Regions from separate parts of the Streptomyces incarnatus genome, predicted to be linked through region 3. Evidence: predicted binding sites of a transcription regulator. Region 3 holds the regulator's gene; each other region holds the start of a gene.
What was found. The regulator HrcA, encoded in region 3, represses chaperone genes, less so after heat shock. The targets are predictions, from matches to a motif close to TTNGCACTCNGNNNNNCNGAGTGCNAA.

Region 1 (4,183 bases), 1.0 Mb from region 3:
GGGCGATCGGTCACCGACCAGGAGCGGGTGGCCAGCCAGCGCTCGACTTCTTCCAGCACAGTCAGCGGCTCCTCACGTGTCTCGCGGTTCGGACGACTATCTCAACTGTCCTGGCCTTCGGTTACAGTCTTGAACAACGCCGGTGACCATCGCATGTCGGGGTCGACCGCGCGCCCACAACTGCATACCGCTCATCCAGAGGGGCAGAGGGACACGGCCCGATGAAGCCCCGGCAACCCCCCTGAGCCGAACTCGTCTCCGCGAGGCTCCAGGCCAGGGAAGGTGCCAAATCCGTCTCACGGCGAGGTGCGTCGTGAGGAAGATGAGGAGAAAGGGCCTCGCCTCCATGGCTGTGCAGACAGTTGCAAGCTCCACCGATTCCACCGTCGACCTCGGTCCCGCCGCGGCCCTGAGCTGTCGCGAGTGCGGTCACCGTGTTCCGCTCGGCCCGGTGTTCGCCTGCGAGGAGTGTTTCGGCCCGCTGGAGATCGCCTACGACTTCTCCGCCTACGACACCGAGGAGCTGCGCCGCCGCATCGAGGCCGGCCCCGCCAACATCTGGCGGTACGCGCCGCTGCTCCCGGTCCCGGCCGACGTGACCGACAAGCCGAACCTGAACCCGGGCTGGACCAAGCTCGTCAAGGCCGACAACCTCGCCGCCGAACTCGGCGTCACCGGCGGGCTGTTCGTCAAGGACGACTCCGGCAACCCGACCCACTCCTTCAAGGACCGCGTGGTCGCCCAGGCCCTGGAGGCCGCCCGCGCCTTCGGCTTCACCACCCTGTCCTGCTCCTCCACCGGCAACCTCGCCGGTGCCGTCGGCGCCGCCGCCGCCCGGGCCGGCTTCCGCTCGTGCGTGTTCATCCCGCACGACCTGGAGCAGGGCAAGGTCGTCATGGCCGCGGTCTACGGCGGCGAGCTCGTCGGGATCGAGGGCAACTACGACGACGTGAACCGCTTCTGCTCGGAGCTGATCGGCGACCCGGCCGGCGAGGGCTGGGGCTTCGTCAACGTCAACCTGCGGCCGTACTACGCGGAGGGCTCCAAGACGCTGGCGTACGAGATCTGCGAGCAGCTCGGCTGGCGGCTGCCCGACCAGATCGTGGTCCCGATCGCCTCCGGCTCCCAGCTCACGAAGATCGACAAGGGTCTGCAGGAGCTGATCAAGCTGGGGCTCGTCGAGGACAAGCCGTACAAGATCTTCGGCGCCCAGGCCGAGGGCTGCTCGCCGGTGTCGACCGCCTTCAAGGCCGGTCACGACGTCGTACGGCCGCAGAAGCCGAACACCATCGCCAAGTCCCTGGCCATCGGCAACCCGGCCGACGGGCCGTACGTCCTGGACATCGCCCGCCGCACCGGCGGTGCCGTGGAGGACGTGACGGACGAGGAGGTCGTCGACGCCATCAAGCTGCTGGCCCGCACCGAGGGCATCTTCGCGGAGACGGCGGGCGGCGTGACCGTCGGCGTCACCCGCAAGCTGCTCAAGGACGGCGTCCTGGACCCGGCGAGGACCACGGTGGTCCTCAACACCGGCGACGGCCTGAAGACCCTGGACGCGGTGGCCGGGACCGGCCTCACCGCCACCATCCGACCGACCCTGGACTCCTTCCGAGAGGCTGGCCTCGCATGAGCGTGACCGTTCGCATCCCCACCATCCTGCGCACCTACACCGGTGGCCAGGCGGAGGTCAGCGCCGAGGGCGCGACCCTCGCCGAGGTCATCGCCGATCTGGAGAAGAACCACACCGGGATCGCCGCGCGGGTGCTGGACGACCAGGGCAAGCTGCGCCGGTTCGTCAACGTCTACGTCAACGACGACGACGTGCGCTTCGAGCAGGGCCTGGACACCGCCACCCCGGACGGCGCCGGCGTGTCCATCATTCCGGCCGTCGCGGGCGGCTGATCGTTACCTTAGGTAACTTCAGTTACGCATTGTTCATCGAATTGCCTCCTCCGTGAGAGAAGCGGAGGGGGCAATTCTGTGTGATTGAGCGCGGTAGAGTTGGGGAACGCGCTCTCGGCCGGACCGGTCGGGGGCCCTGAATTCATGCCGCACACCCGATGAGAAGCAGCCAAAATACGCGGGCCTTATGCGGCTTTTGTGGTGGTTTGTGTAGCCCGACTTGCCCCGAAGTCTGCTGAATTCTCACCACATTCCGGACCGTTCCCGTCCAGAATTCTCGTCCGATTGACCTGTTGCAGACGGCAGTTGGACAGATACATTCAGCCGCGGTCGACGCGTTCCGGCGCACGCCCCCGTCCGATGGGGGGTGAGGTCTGACCCGGATCCGCGAAGTGCGGATCTGTGCAAGGGCCAGTAATAGGGGAGTTAGGCATGGCTCAGGGCACCGTCAAGTGGTTCAACGCGGAGAAGGGGTACGGCTTCATCGCGGTCGACGGTGGTGCGGACGTCTTCGTCCACTACAGCGCGATTCAGATGGACGGCTACCGCACCCTGGAAGAGGGCCAGCGGGTCGAGTTCGAGATCTCGCAGGGCCAGAAGGGTCCGCAGGCCGACATGGTTCGCGTCACCGCCTGAACGTTTCTTGCACGAAGGGCCCGCACCTCGCACAGGGTGCGGGCCCTTCGCCGTGTCCGGGCTGCCCCGTTCGCCCCAGGCTGATCCGGCTGAGCCGCTTGCACTCGACCAGGCCGAGTGCTAATCATTGGCGTTAGCACTCTGAAGGTGAGAGTGACAAAGAAGGACCGGGTCGGTGAGGCCCGCAGGCCAAGTGGGGCAAGGAACCACGGGCCGGCGAGCCGTCCGTCGCGGGCGCGGGCGCGGTCCGAAGGAATCACCCCCAGTCCTGGAGGGACCACTTCACATGGCCAAGATCATCGCGTTCGACGAGGAGGCGCGGCGCGGCCTCGAGCGCGGCATGAACCAGCTCGCGGACGCCGTGAAGGTGACGCTCGGCCCCAAGGGTCGCAACGTCGTCCTCGAGAAGAAGTGGGGCGCCCCCACGATCACCAACGATGGTGTCTCCATCGCCAAGGAGATCGAGCTCGAGGACCCGTACGAGAAGATCGGCGCCGAGCTGGTCAAGGAAGTCGCCAAGAAGACGGACGACGTCGCCGGTGACGGTACGACCACCGCGACCGTGCTCGCCCAGGCCCTGGTCAAGGAGGGCCTGCGCAACGTCGCCGCCGGCGCCAACCCGATGGCCCTGAAGCGCGGTATCGAGAAGGCCGTCGAGGCCGTCTCCGCCGCCCTGCTGGAGCAGGCGAAGGACGTCGAGACCAAGGAGCAGATCGCCTCCACCGCGTCCATCTCCGCCGCCGACACCCAGATCGGCGAGCTGATCGCCGAGGCCATGGACAAGGTCGGCAAGGAAGGCGTCATCACCGTCGAGGAGAGCAACACCTTCGGCCTGGAGCTCGAGCTCACCGAGGGCATGCGCTTCGACAAGGGCTACATCTCCGCCTACTTCGCGACCGACATGGAGCGCATGGAGGCGGTGCTGGAGGACCCGTACATCCTCATCGCCAACTCCAAGATCTCCTCGGTCAAGGACCTGCTCCCGCTGCTGGAGAAGGTCATGCAGTCGGGCAAGCCGCTGCTGATCATCGCCGAGGACGTCGAGGGCGAGGCCCTGTCGACCCTGGTCGTCAACAAGATCCGCGGCACCTTCAAGTCCGTCGCCGTCAAGGCCCCGGGCTTCGGTGACCGCCGCAAGGCCATGCTCGGCGACATCGCCATCCTCACGGGCGGCGAGGTCATCTCCGAGGAGGTCGGCCTCAAGCTGGAGAACGCGACCCTGGACCTCCTGGGCCGCGCCCGCAAGGTCGTCATCACCAAGGACGAGACCACCATCGTCGACGGTGCCGGCTCCTCCGAGCAGGTCAACGGCCGCGTGAACCAGATCCGCGCCGAGATCGAGAACAGCGACTCCGACTACGACCGCGAGAAGCTGCAGGAGCGCCTGGCGAAGCTCGCCGGCGGTGTCGCGGTCATCAAGGCCGGTGCCGCCACCGAGGTGGAGCTCAAGGAGCGCAAGCACCGCATCGAGGACGCCGTCCGCAACGCCAAGGCGGCCGTCGAGGAGGGCATCGTCGCCGGTGGTGGCGTGGCCCTGCTGCAGGCCTCCCAGGTCTTCGAGAAGCTGGAGCTCGAGGGTGACGAGGCGACCGGCGCCAACGCCGTGCGCATCGCGCTCGAGGCCCCGCTGAAGCAGATCGCCGTC
Region 2 (4,183 bases), 2.2 Mb from region 3:
CCGGGCGCAGCTGATGCACCCGTACTACGCCGCCGAGCGCGGCCTCGTCGACGACGTGATCACCCCGCAGTCCACGCGGGCCGTGCTCGCCTCGGGCCTGCGGATGCTGCGCACCAAGAGCGCGCCGCTGCCGCACCGCAAGCACGGGAACCAGCCGGCATGAACGGGATCCGGATCGAGTCGGGCGAGCCGACCCCTCAGGAGCTCGCCGCCGTCCTGGTCGTCCTGCACAGCGTGGTGAACCACCGCGTGGGGGACCTGCCCGCCGATGTCATCCGCCCGGCGTCCTGGGCCCGTCAGGGACGCACCCACCGGCCGGCCGCGGTATGGGGCCGGACGGCGTGACGTGCGCCGGCGCGGGGGCCGGCGGAAACGGGACAGGCCCGGCGCTCGAGAGGAGCGCCGGGCCTGTCGGGGCTGTGCCCGGTCGGGTCAGTGGGCGTGGCCGTGGCCGTGGCCCGCGGCGGCCGGCTCTTCCTCTTCCTTCTTCTCGACGACCAGGGTCTCGGTCGTGAGCAGCAGGGAGGCGATGGAGGCGGCGTTCTCCAGGGCGGAGCGGGTGACCTTCACCGGGTCGATGACGCCGGCCTTGACCAGGTCGCCGTACTCACCGGTGGCGGCGTTGTAGCCGTTGCCCTTCTCCAGGTCCTTGACCTTGGAGACGATGACGTAGCCCTCCTGGCCGGCGTTCTCGCCGATCCAGCGCAGCGGCTCGACCACGGCGTTGCGGACGACCGCGACACCGGTGGCCTCGTCGCCGGCCTTGTCGAGGTTGCCCTCGAGGACCTTGGAGGCGTGGACCAGGGCGGAGCCACCACCGGAGACGATGCCCTCCTCGACCGCGGCGCGGGTCGCGGAGATGGCGTCCTCCAGACGGTGCTTCTTCTCCTTCAGCTCCACCTCGGTGGCGGCGCCGACCTTGATCACGCACACGCCGCCGGCCAGCTTCGCGAGGCGCTCCTGGAGCTTCTCGCGGTCCCAGTCGGAGTCGGTGTTCTCGATCTCGGCCTTGATCTGGGCGACGCGGCCCGTCAGGTCCTCCTGCTTGCCGGCACCCTCGACGATGGTGGTGTCGTCCTTGGTGACGGTGACGCGGCGGGCGGAGCCGAGCACGTCCAGGCCGACCTGGTCGAGCTTGAGGCCGACCTCCTCGGAGATGACGGTGGCGCCGGTGAGGATCGCCATGTCCTGCAGCATCGCCTTGCGGCGGTCGCCGAAGCCGGGGGCCTTCACCGCGACGGCGTTGAAGGTGCCGCGGATCTTGTTGACGACCAGGGTCGACAGGGCCTCGCCCTCGACGTCCTCGGCGATGATCAGCAGCGGCTTGGAGGAGCCGGCCTGGATGACCTTCTCCAGCAGCGGCAGCAGGTCCTGGATGGAGGAGATCTTGCCCTGGTTGATGAGGATGTACGGGTCCTCCAGGACGGCCTCCATGCGCTCCTGGTCCGTCACGAAGTACGGCGACAGGTAGCCCTTGTCGAAGGCCATGCCCTCGGTGAAGTCCAGCTCCAGACCGAAGGTGTTGGACTCCTCGACGGTGATGACACCGTCCTTGCCGACCTTGTCCATCGCCTCGGCGATGAGCTCGCCGACCTGCTGGTCCTGGGCGGACAGCGCGGCGACGGCGGCGATGTCGGACTTCTCGTCGATCGGGCGGGCCGAGGCGAGCAGCTCGTCGGAGACGGCCTTGACGGCGGCGTCGATGCCCTTCTTCAGGGCGGCCGGGGAGGCGCCGGCGGCGACGTTCTTCAGGCCCTCGCGGACCAGCGCCTGGGCGAGCACGGTGGCGGTGGTGGTGCCGTCACCCGCGATGTCGTTGGTCTTGGTCGCCACCTCCTTCACCAGCTGCGCGCCGAGGTTCTCGTACGGGTCCTCGATCTCGACCTCGCGGGCGATCGTGACACCGTCGTTGGTGATGGTGGGGGCGCCGAACTTCTTGTCGATGACGACGTTGCGGCCCTTGGGGCCGATCGTCACCTTCACCGTGTCGGCCAGCTTGTTGACGCCGCGCTCGAGGGCGCGACGGGCGTCCTCGTCGAACTTCAGGATCTTCGCCATGACAGCGGGAGCCCTCTCGGAAATCTATGGGTGGTAAACGACTGCGCCCCGGGCGCCCGGCTTCGTTATCGGTCGCGGGGGCCAGGGGCGCAGCTCAAAAGCAATGAATTGCTTCGAGGTGGTCTTACTTCTCGATGATCGCGAGCACGTCGCGAGCCGAGAGGACGAGGTACTCCTCGCCGTTGTACTTCACCTCGGTGCCGCCGTACTTGCTGTACAGGACGACGTCGCCGACCTTGACGTCGAGCGGAAGGCGCTCGCCGTTCTCGAACCGGCCCGGGCCCACGGCGAGGACGGCGCCCTCCTGGGGCTTCTCCTTCGCGGTGTCCGGGATGACCAGGCCAGAGGCCGTGGTCTGCTCGGCGTCCAGCGGCTGGACCACGATGCGGTCCTCGAGCGGCTTGATGGCAACCTTGGAGCTGGCGGTCGTCACGATCCGACCTCCCCCTTCGGAGATCTCACGGGGTTAACTGTCTGAGGTGGCGACCAGGTCGATCCGTCGTCGCGGGTGCCGGACCTGCCCGTCGCTTTGTTGGCACTCTCCAGTGGGGAGTGCCAGAGCCGAGACTATGACCGCGATTAGCACTCGGTCAAGCGGAGTGCCAATGCCGTGCGGCGCGTCGGCCGGATCCCTGTCGGCGCCGGGCTGTTCGGTGGGCCGGAGTCGCCCCGCCGTCCTGGGGGCTGCCGCCCCCGGACCCCCGCTGTCGGGCCTGGCGGCCCTCGTCCTCAAACGCCGGACGGGCTGGAAGGTGCCGACCGTCGCTAAAAACGCCCCCGGCCCCGAAACGGCCTACAGGTAATCCTCCAGCCGCCCCACCGTCAGCCCCCGCTGCTGCACCCTCCGCAGCACCCGCGCCGTGCGCTCCCTGAGGCTCGGGCCCGTCGTCTCGTCCGGGCCGATCAGGATGATGTCGCCGGGGCGGAGGTGGTGTTCGCCGTGGGTGTAGACGAGGTCGGTCGGGGTCATCGCGGCGCGCCAGAGGACGACCGCGGAGATGCCGCAGCCGGCCGCCGCGCGCAGGGTGGTGTGGTCGTACGCGCCGTACGGCGGGCGGAAGAGGCGGGCGGTGAGGCCGAGGCGGGATCTGAGCCGGTCCTGCTGGCCGCAGATCTCGGCGCGCTGCCCGGCGTACGGCAGTCCGGCGAGCGCGCGGTGGTCGAGGGTGTGGTTCTGGATGCCGGCGCCGAGCCGGTGCAGGCGGGCGAAGTGGCCGTAGGCGGGGGCGGCGACGCTGTCGGTGAGGAACATGCTGACCGGGAGCCGGAGTTCGCGGACCATGTCGACGAAGCGGGGGTCCTGGTCGGCGCCGTCGTCGTAGGTGAGGAAGACGACCCGGTCGTGGGTGGGGACGTGGTCCAGCACGCGGGGCAGGGTGCGGCCGCCGGTCTGCGGGGTGAGCGCGAGGGCGTGGGCGGCGGGCTGCGGCGGGCGGGCGAGGGGCTCGGTCAGGCCCCAGCGGCGGTAGGTCTGGTCGGGGGCGGCCCCGTGCGGGCGCACTCCCTCCGCGGCCTTCTTGCCGAGGCGTTCGATGGGGTCGACTGACTGGGCGCAGCCGGTGAGGAGCAGGGCCGAGGCGAGGAGCGCGCCGAGGTAGCGGGCCGGGCGGCGCCACCCGGAACCCGCGTTGCGGCGGCCCGCCCCCGGCCTCACAGGTAGTCCTCCAGGCGGGCCACGGCGTAGCCCTCACGGGTGACCTTGTTCAGGAAGCGGCGCATGTCGTCGACCATCGTGCCGTTCCAGTCGGAGCGGCCGCGGAAGTGGGTGAGGACGATGTCGCCGCGGCGCATCCTCTGGTCGTCCTCGCGGTACTCCCAGTGGTCGACGTAGACCTCCTCGTTCCAGATCGGCGCGTACTTGATGCCGCAGGCCTTGGCGGCGCGCAGGGTGTCCTGGTTGTAGTTGCCATACGGCGGCCGGAAGACCGTCGGACGCCTGCCGAACTGCTTCTCCATGATGTCCTGCATGCCGCAGATCTCGTCCTTCTGCTCCTCGTAGGACAGGCCCGGCAGGTAGGGGTGGGTCAGCGTGTGGTTGTTCAGGGTGTGGCCGTAGGACTGCATCCTGCGGAAGTAGCCGTAGTCGTCCTTGACCAGGTAGTTGCTGAGGAAGGCGGTGTAGGGG
Region 3 (4,183 bases):
GTCGCCAGCTGATCACGTTGCCGTCGTACGAACCCCGCGTCCACCACCGCTCCGTGACCGGGCACGTACGCCGCGTCCTCACCGCCCAGCGCCAGCAGCCGGTCGAGCGCGTCCGGCCAACGGGACGGGAGCGCGTCCGGGCCGGCCTGGGGCTCGCCGGACTCCTCGACCAGGTCGCCGCAGAAGACCACCTCCGGATCCCCCGGGACCAGCACGGCCAGATCATGGGCCGTGTGCCCCGGGCCCACGTTCGCCAGCAGGACCTGGCGGCCGCCCCCGAGGTCCAGCGTCCACTCGCCGGAGACCAGGTGGCCGGGCGGCACCAGCGCGTCCACCGCCTCGTCGGCGTCGGCCACCGGCAGGCCGTTTCTGACCGCGTCCAGGCGCAGCTCCTCCCGCTCGTACGCGAAGACGGCGTCCAGGCCCACCGCCCCGTACACCTCCGCCCCCGCGAGGGCCGCCGCCCCGAGGACGTGGTCGAAGTGGGGATGGGTCAGCGCGAGATGGGTCACACGACCGCCGGCCAGCTCCTCCGCCCGGGCCCGCAGCCGCGCGCCCTCGGCCAGGCTCGAACCGGCGTCCACCATCAGCGCCCTACCCTCCCCGAGGACCAGTCCGGCCGTGCAGTCCCAGCCGGGCAGCCGGCACCGGCCGACCCCCGCGGCCAGCCGCTCCCACCCCAGCTCTTCCCAAGTCACCGTCATACCGCGACGCTAGCCGTACGAGCCGCCGGGACCGCACCGACCTTGCCCTCGGTGTACCCGACAGCCGTACACTGGGCCCGGGAACGCTGGCACTCGCCTGCGAAGAGTGCCAGGCGGACGAACCGCAGGACCGAGTGGAACCGAGGGGACGACGTGCTGGAGGTGCGCGCGGATGCTGAGTGAACGCAGGCTTCAGGTACTGCGCGCCATCGTCCAGGACTACGTCGGCACCGAGGAGCCGGTCGGGTCGAAGGCCCTGACCGAGCGGCACAACCTCGGCGTGTCCCCGGCGACGGTCCGCAACGACATGGCGGCCCTGGAGGACGAGGGGTACATCGCGCAGCCGCACACCAGCGCGGGGCGCATCCCCACCGACAAGGGCTACCGGCTGTTCGTGGACAAGCTGGCGGGCGTGAAGCCGATGACCGCGCCCGAGCGGCGGGCGATCCAGAACTTCCTGGAGGGCGCCGTCGACCTCGACGACGTCGTGGCCCGTACGGTACGGCTGCTCGCGCAGCTCACCCGGCAGGTCGCGGTCGTGCAGTACCCGTCCCTGACCCGGTCCACCGTGCGGCACGTGGAACTGCTCTCGCTCGCCCCCGCGCGCGTGATGCTCGTGCTGATCACGGACACCGGCCGGGTCGAGCAGCGGATGGTCGACTGCCCGGCGCCCTTCGGCGAGACCTCCCTCGCCGATCTGCGCGCGCGGCTGAACAGCCGGGTCGCGGGCCGCCGGTTCACGGACGTGCCTACGCTGGTCGAGGACCTGCCGGAGGCCTTCGAGGCCGAGGACCGCGGTACGGTCTCGACGGTGCTCTCCACCCTCCTGGAGACACTCGTCGAGGAGAACGAGGAGCGGCTGATGATCGGCGGCACCGCCAATCTCACCCGCTTCGGACATGACTTTCCCCTCACGATCCGGCCCGTCCTGGAGGCCCTGGAGGAGCAGGTCGTGCTCCTCAAGCTCCTCGGCGAGGCGAAGGATCCGGGCGTGATGGTGCGCATCGGGCACGAGAACGCCCACGAGGGACTCAACTCCACCTCCGTGGTGTCGGTCGGCTACGGTTCGGGCGGCGAGGCGGTTGCCAAGCTCGGCGTGGTCGGACCGACCCGCATGGACTACCCGGGAACGATGGGAGCGGTACGCGCAGTGGCACGGTACGTCGGACAGATCCTGGCGGAGTCGTAAGTGGCCACGGACTACTACGCCGTTCTCGGCGTGCGCCGCGACGCGTCGCAGGATGAGATCAAGAAGGCGTTCCGTCGGCTCGCGCGCGAGCTGCACCCGGACGTCAACCCGGATCCGAAGACCCAGGAGCGGTTCAAGGAGATCAACGCCGCTTACGAGGTGCTGTCGGACCCGCAGAAGAAGCAGGTCTACGACCTCGGCGGCGACCCGCTCTCGCAGTCCGGCGGCGCCGGCGCGGGCGGCTTCGGGGCCGGTGGCTTCGGCAACTTCTCCGACATCATGGACGCGTTCTTCGGTACGGCGTCGCAGCGCGGGCCGCGCTCGCGCACCCGGCGCGGCCAGGACGCGATGATCCGCATCGAGGTCGAGCTGGACGAGGCGGCCTTCGGGACGACCAAGGACATCCAGGTCGACACCGCGGTCGTCTGCAACACCTGCAACGGCGAGGGCGCGGCGCCCGGTACGACGGCCCAGACGTGTGACATGTGCCGGGGCCGCGGTGAGGTCTCGCAGGTCACCCGGTCCTTCCTGGGCCAGGTCATGACCTCGCGGCCCTGCCCCCAGTGCCAGGGCTTCGGCACCGTGGTGCCGACGCCGTGCCCGGAGTGCGCCGGCGACGGCCGGGTCCGCTCCCGCCGCACGCTCACCGTGAAGATCCCGGCCGGTGTCGACAACGGCACGCGGATCCAGCTGGCCGGTGAGGGCGAGGTCGGCCCCGGCGGCGGTCCCGCCGGTGACCTGTACGTCGAGATCCACGAGCTGCCGCACCCGACCTTCCAGCGGCGCGGCGACGACCTGCACTGCACGGTGACGATCCCGATGACGGCCGCGGCCCTCGGCACCAAGGTGCCGCTGGAGACCCTCGACGGCATGGAGGAGGTCGACATCCGGCCCGGCACCCAGTCCGGCCAGTCGATCCCGCTGCACAACCGGGGCGTCACGCATCTGCGCGGCGGCGGCCGGGGTGACTTGGTCGTCCACGTCGAGGTGCAGACCCCGACCAAGCTGGACCCCGAGCAGGAGCGGCTGCTGCGCGAGCTGGCCAAGCTGCGCGGCGAGGAACGGCCGCAAGGGCAGTTCCAGCCGGGTCAGCAGGGGTTGTTCAGCCGGCTGAAGGACGCGTTCAACGGGCGCTGAGCCGCCACTCGCGGAGGCTGTGACGGGGTGCTTAGGCACCCCGTATGCCGTTGGTTTATGCCATCGGACGCCCCGATTCGGACTCCTTCAAAGGACGTGACAACATGCGGTCATGTCCTCCGCGCTGACCGATCTCTTCCCCCACCCGATCGTGCAGGCCCCCATGGCGGGCGGCGTCTCCGTGCCGCAGCTCGCCGCCGCCGTCTCCGAGGCCGGCGGCCTCGGGTTTCTCGCCGCCGGGTACAAGACCGCCGACGGCATGTACCAGGAGATCAAGCAGCTGCGGGGGCTCACGAGCCGCCCCTTCGGCGTGAACGTGTTCATGCCGCAGCCCGAGTATGCCGAGTCCGGTGCCGTGGAGGTCTACGCCCACCAGCTCGCCGGAGAGGCCGCCTGGTACGAGACGGAACTGGGCGACCCGGACAGCGGCCGGGACGACGGCTACGACGCCAAGCTCGCCGTCCTCCTCGACAACCCGGTGCCGGTGGTCTCCTTCCACTTCGGCGTGCCGACCCGGGAGGTCCTGGACTCCCTCCGCCGTGCCGGAACCTTCACCCTGGTCACCGCCACCACCGCCGAGGAGGCGCTGGCGGTGGAGCGGGCCGGGGCCGACGCGGTGATCGCGCAGGGCGTGGAGGCCGGCGGCCACCAGGGCACCCACCGGGACCTGACCGAGAACGACGGCTCCGGCATCGGGCTGCTCTCACTGGTCGCGCAGATCCGCGAGGCCGTGCGCATCCCGGTCGTCGCCGCCGGCGGCATCATGCGCGGCGGCCAGATCGCCGCCGTCCTCGCGGCCGGCGCGAGCGCGGCCCAGCTGGGCACCGCCTTCCTCGCCACCCCGGAGTCCGGCGCCCAGCCGGTGCACAAGCAGGCGCTGACCAACCCCCTGTTCGCGCGCACCGAGCTGACCCGCGCCTTCTCCGGCCGCCCGGCGCGCGCACTGGTCAACCGTTTCCTGCGCGAGCACGGCCCGTACGCCCCCGCCGCCTACCCGGAGATCCACCACCTCACCTCGCCGCTGCGCAAGGCCGCCGCCAAGGCCGGGGACGCGCAGGGCATGGCGCTGTGGGCGGGCCAGGGCCACCGGCTGGCCCGCGAGCTGCCCGCCGGGCAGCTCGTGCAGGTGCTGGCCGCCGAACTCGACGCCGCC

Region 1: a site for HrcA is predicted at 2,636-2,662, ahead of groL (chaperonin GroEL). Genes of this name have one in related genera too.
Region 2: a site for HrcA is predicted at 2,638-2,664, ahead of groES (co-chaperone GroES). Genes of this name have one in related genera too.

Annotation. Positions count from the first base shown of each region.
Region 1 is NZ_CP011497.1:4,703,232-4,707,414, forward strand. It holds gene ABB07_RS21180 (glucosyl-3-phosphoglycerate synthase) at 1-59, opposite strand, end outside; SAM riboswitch class I at 189-329, shown strand; gene thrC (threonine synthase) at 347-1,630, shown strand; gene ABB07_RS21190 (MoaD/ThiS family protein) at 1,627-1,902, shown strand; gene ABB07_RS21195 (cold-shock protein) at 2,335-2,538, shown strand; gene groL (chaperonin GroEL) at 2,825-4,183, shown strand, end outside.
Region 2 is NZ_CP011497.1:3,494,889-3,499,071, forward strand. It holds gene ABB07_RS15425 (acyl-CoA carboxylase subunit beta) at 1-163, shown strand, start outside; gene ABB07_RS15430 (acyl-CoA carboxylase subunit epsilon) at 160-345, shown strand; gene groL (chaperonin GroEL) at 433-2,058, opposite strand; gene groES (co-chaperone GroES) at 2,183-2,491, opposite strand; gene ABB07_RS15445 (polysaccharide deacetylase family protein) at 2,852-3,712, opposite strand; gene ABB07_RS15450 (polysaccharide deacetylase family protein) at 3,709-4,183, opposite strand, start outside.
Region 3 is NZ_CP011497.1:5,715,829-5,720,011, forward strand. It holds gene ABB07_RS25760 (MBL fold metallo-hydrolase) at 1-704, opposite strand, end outside; gene hrcA (heat-inducible transcriptional repressor HrcA) at 877-1,893, shown strand; gene dnaJ (molecular chaperone DnaJ) at 1,894-3,030, shown strand; gene ABB07_RS25775 (nitronate monooxygenase) at 3,143-4,183, shown strand, end outside.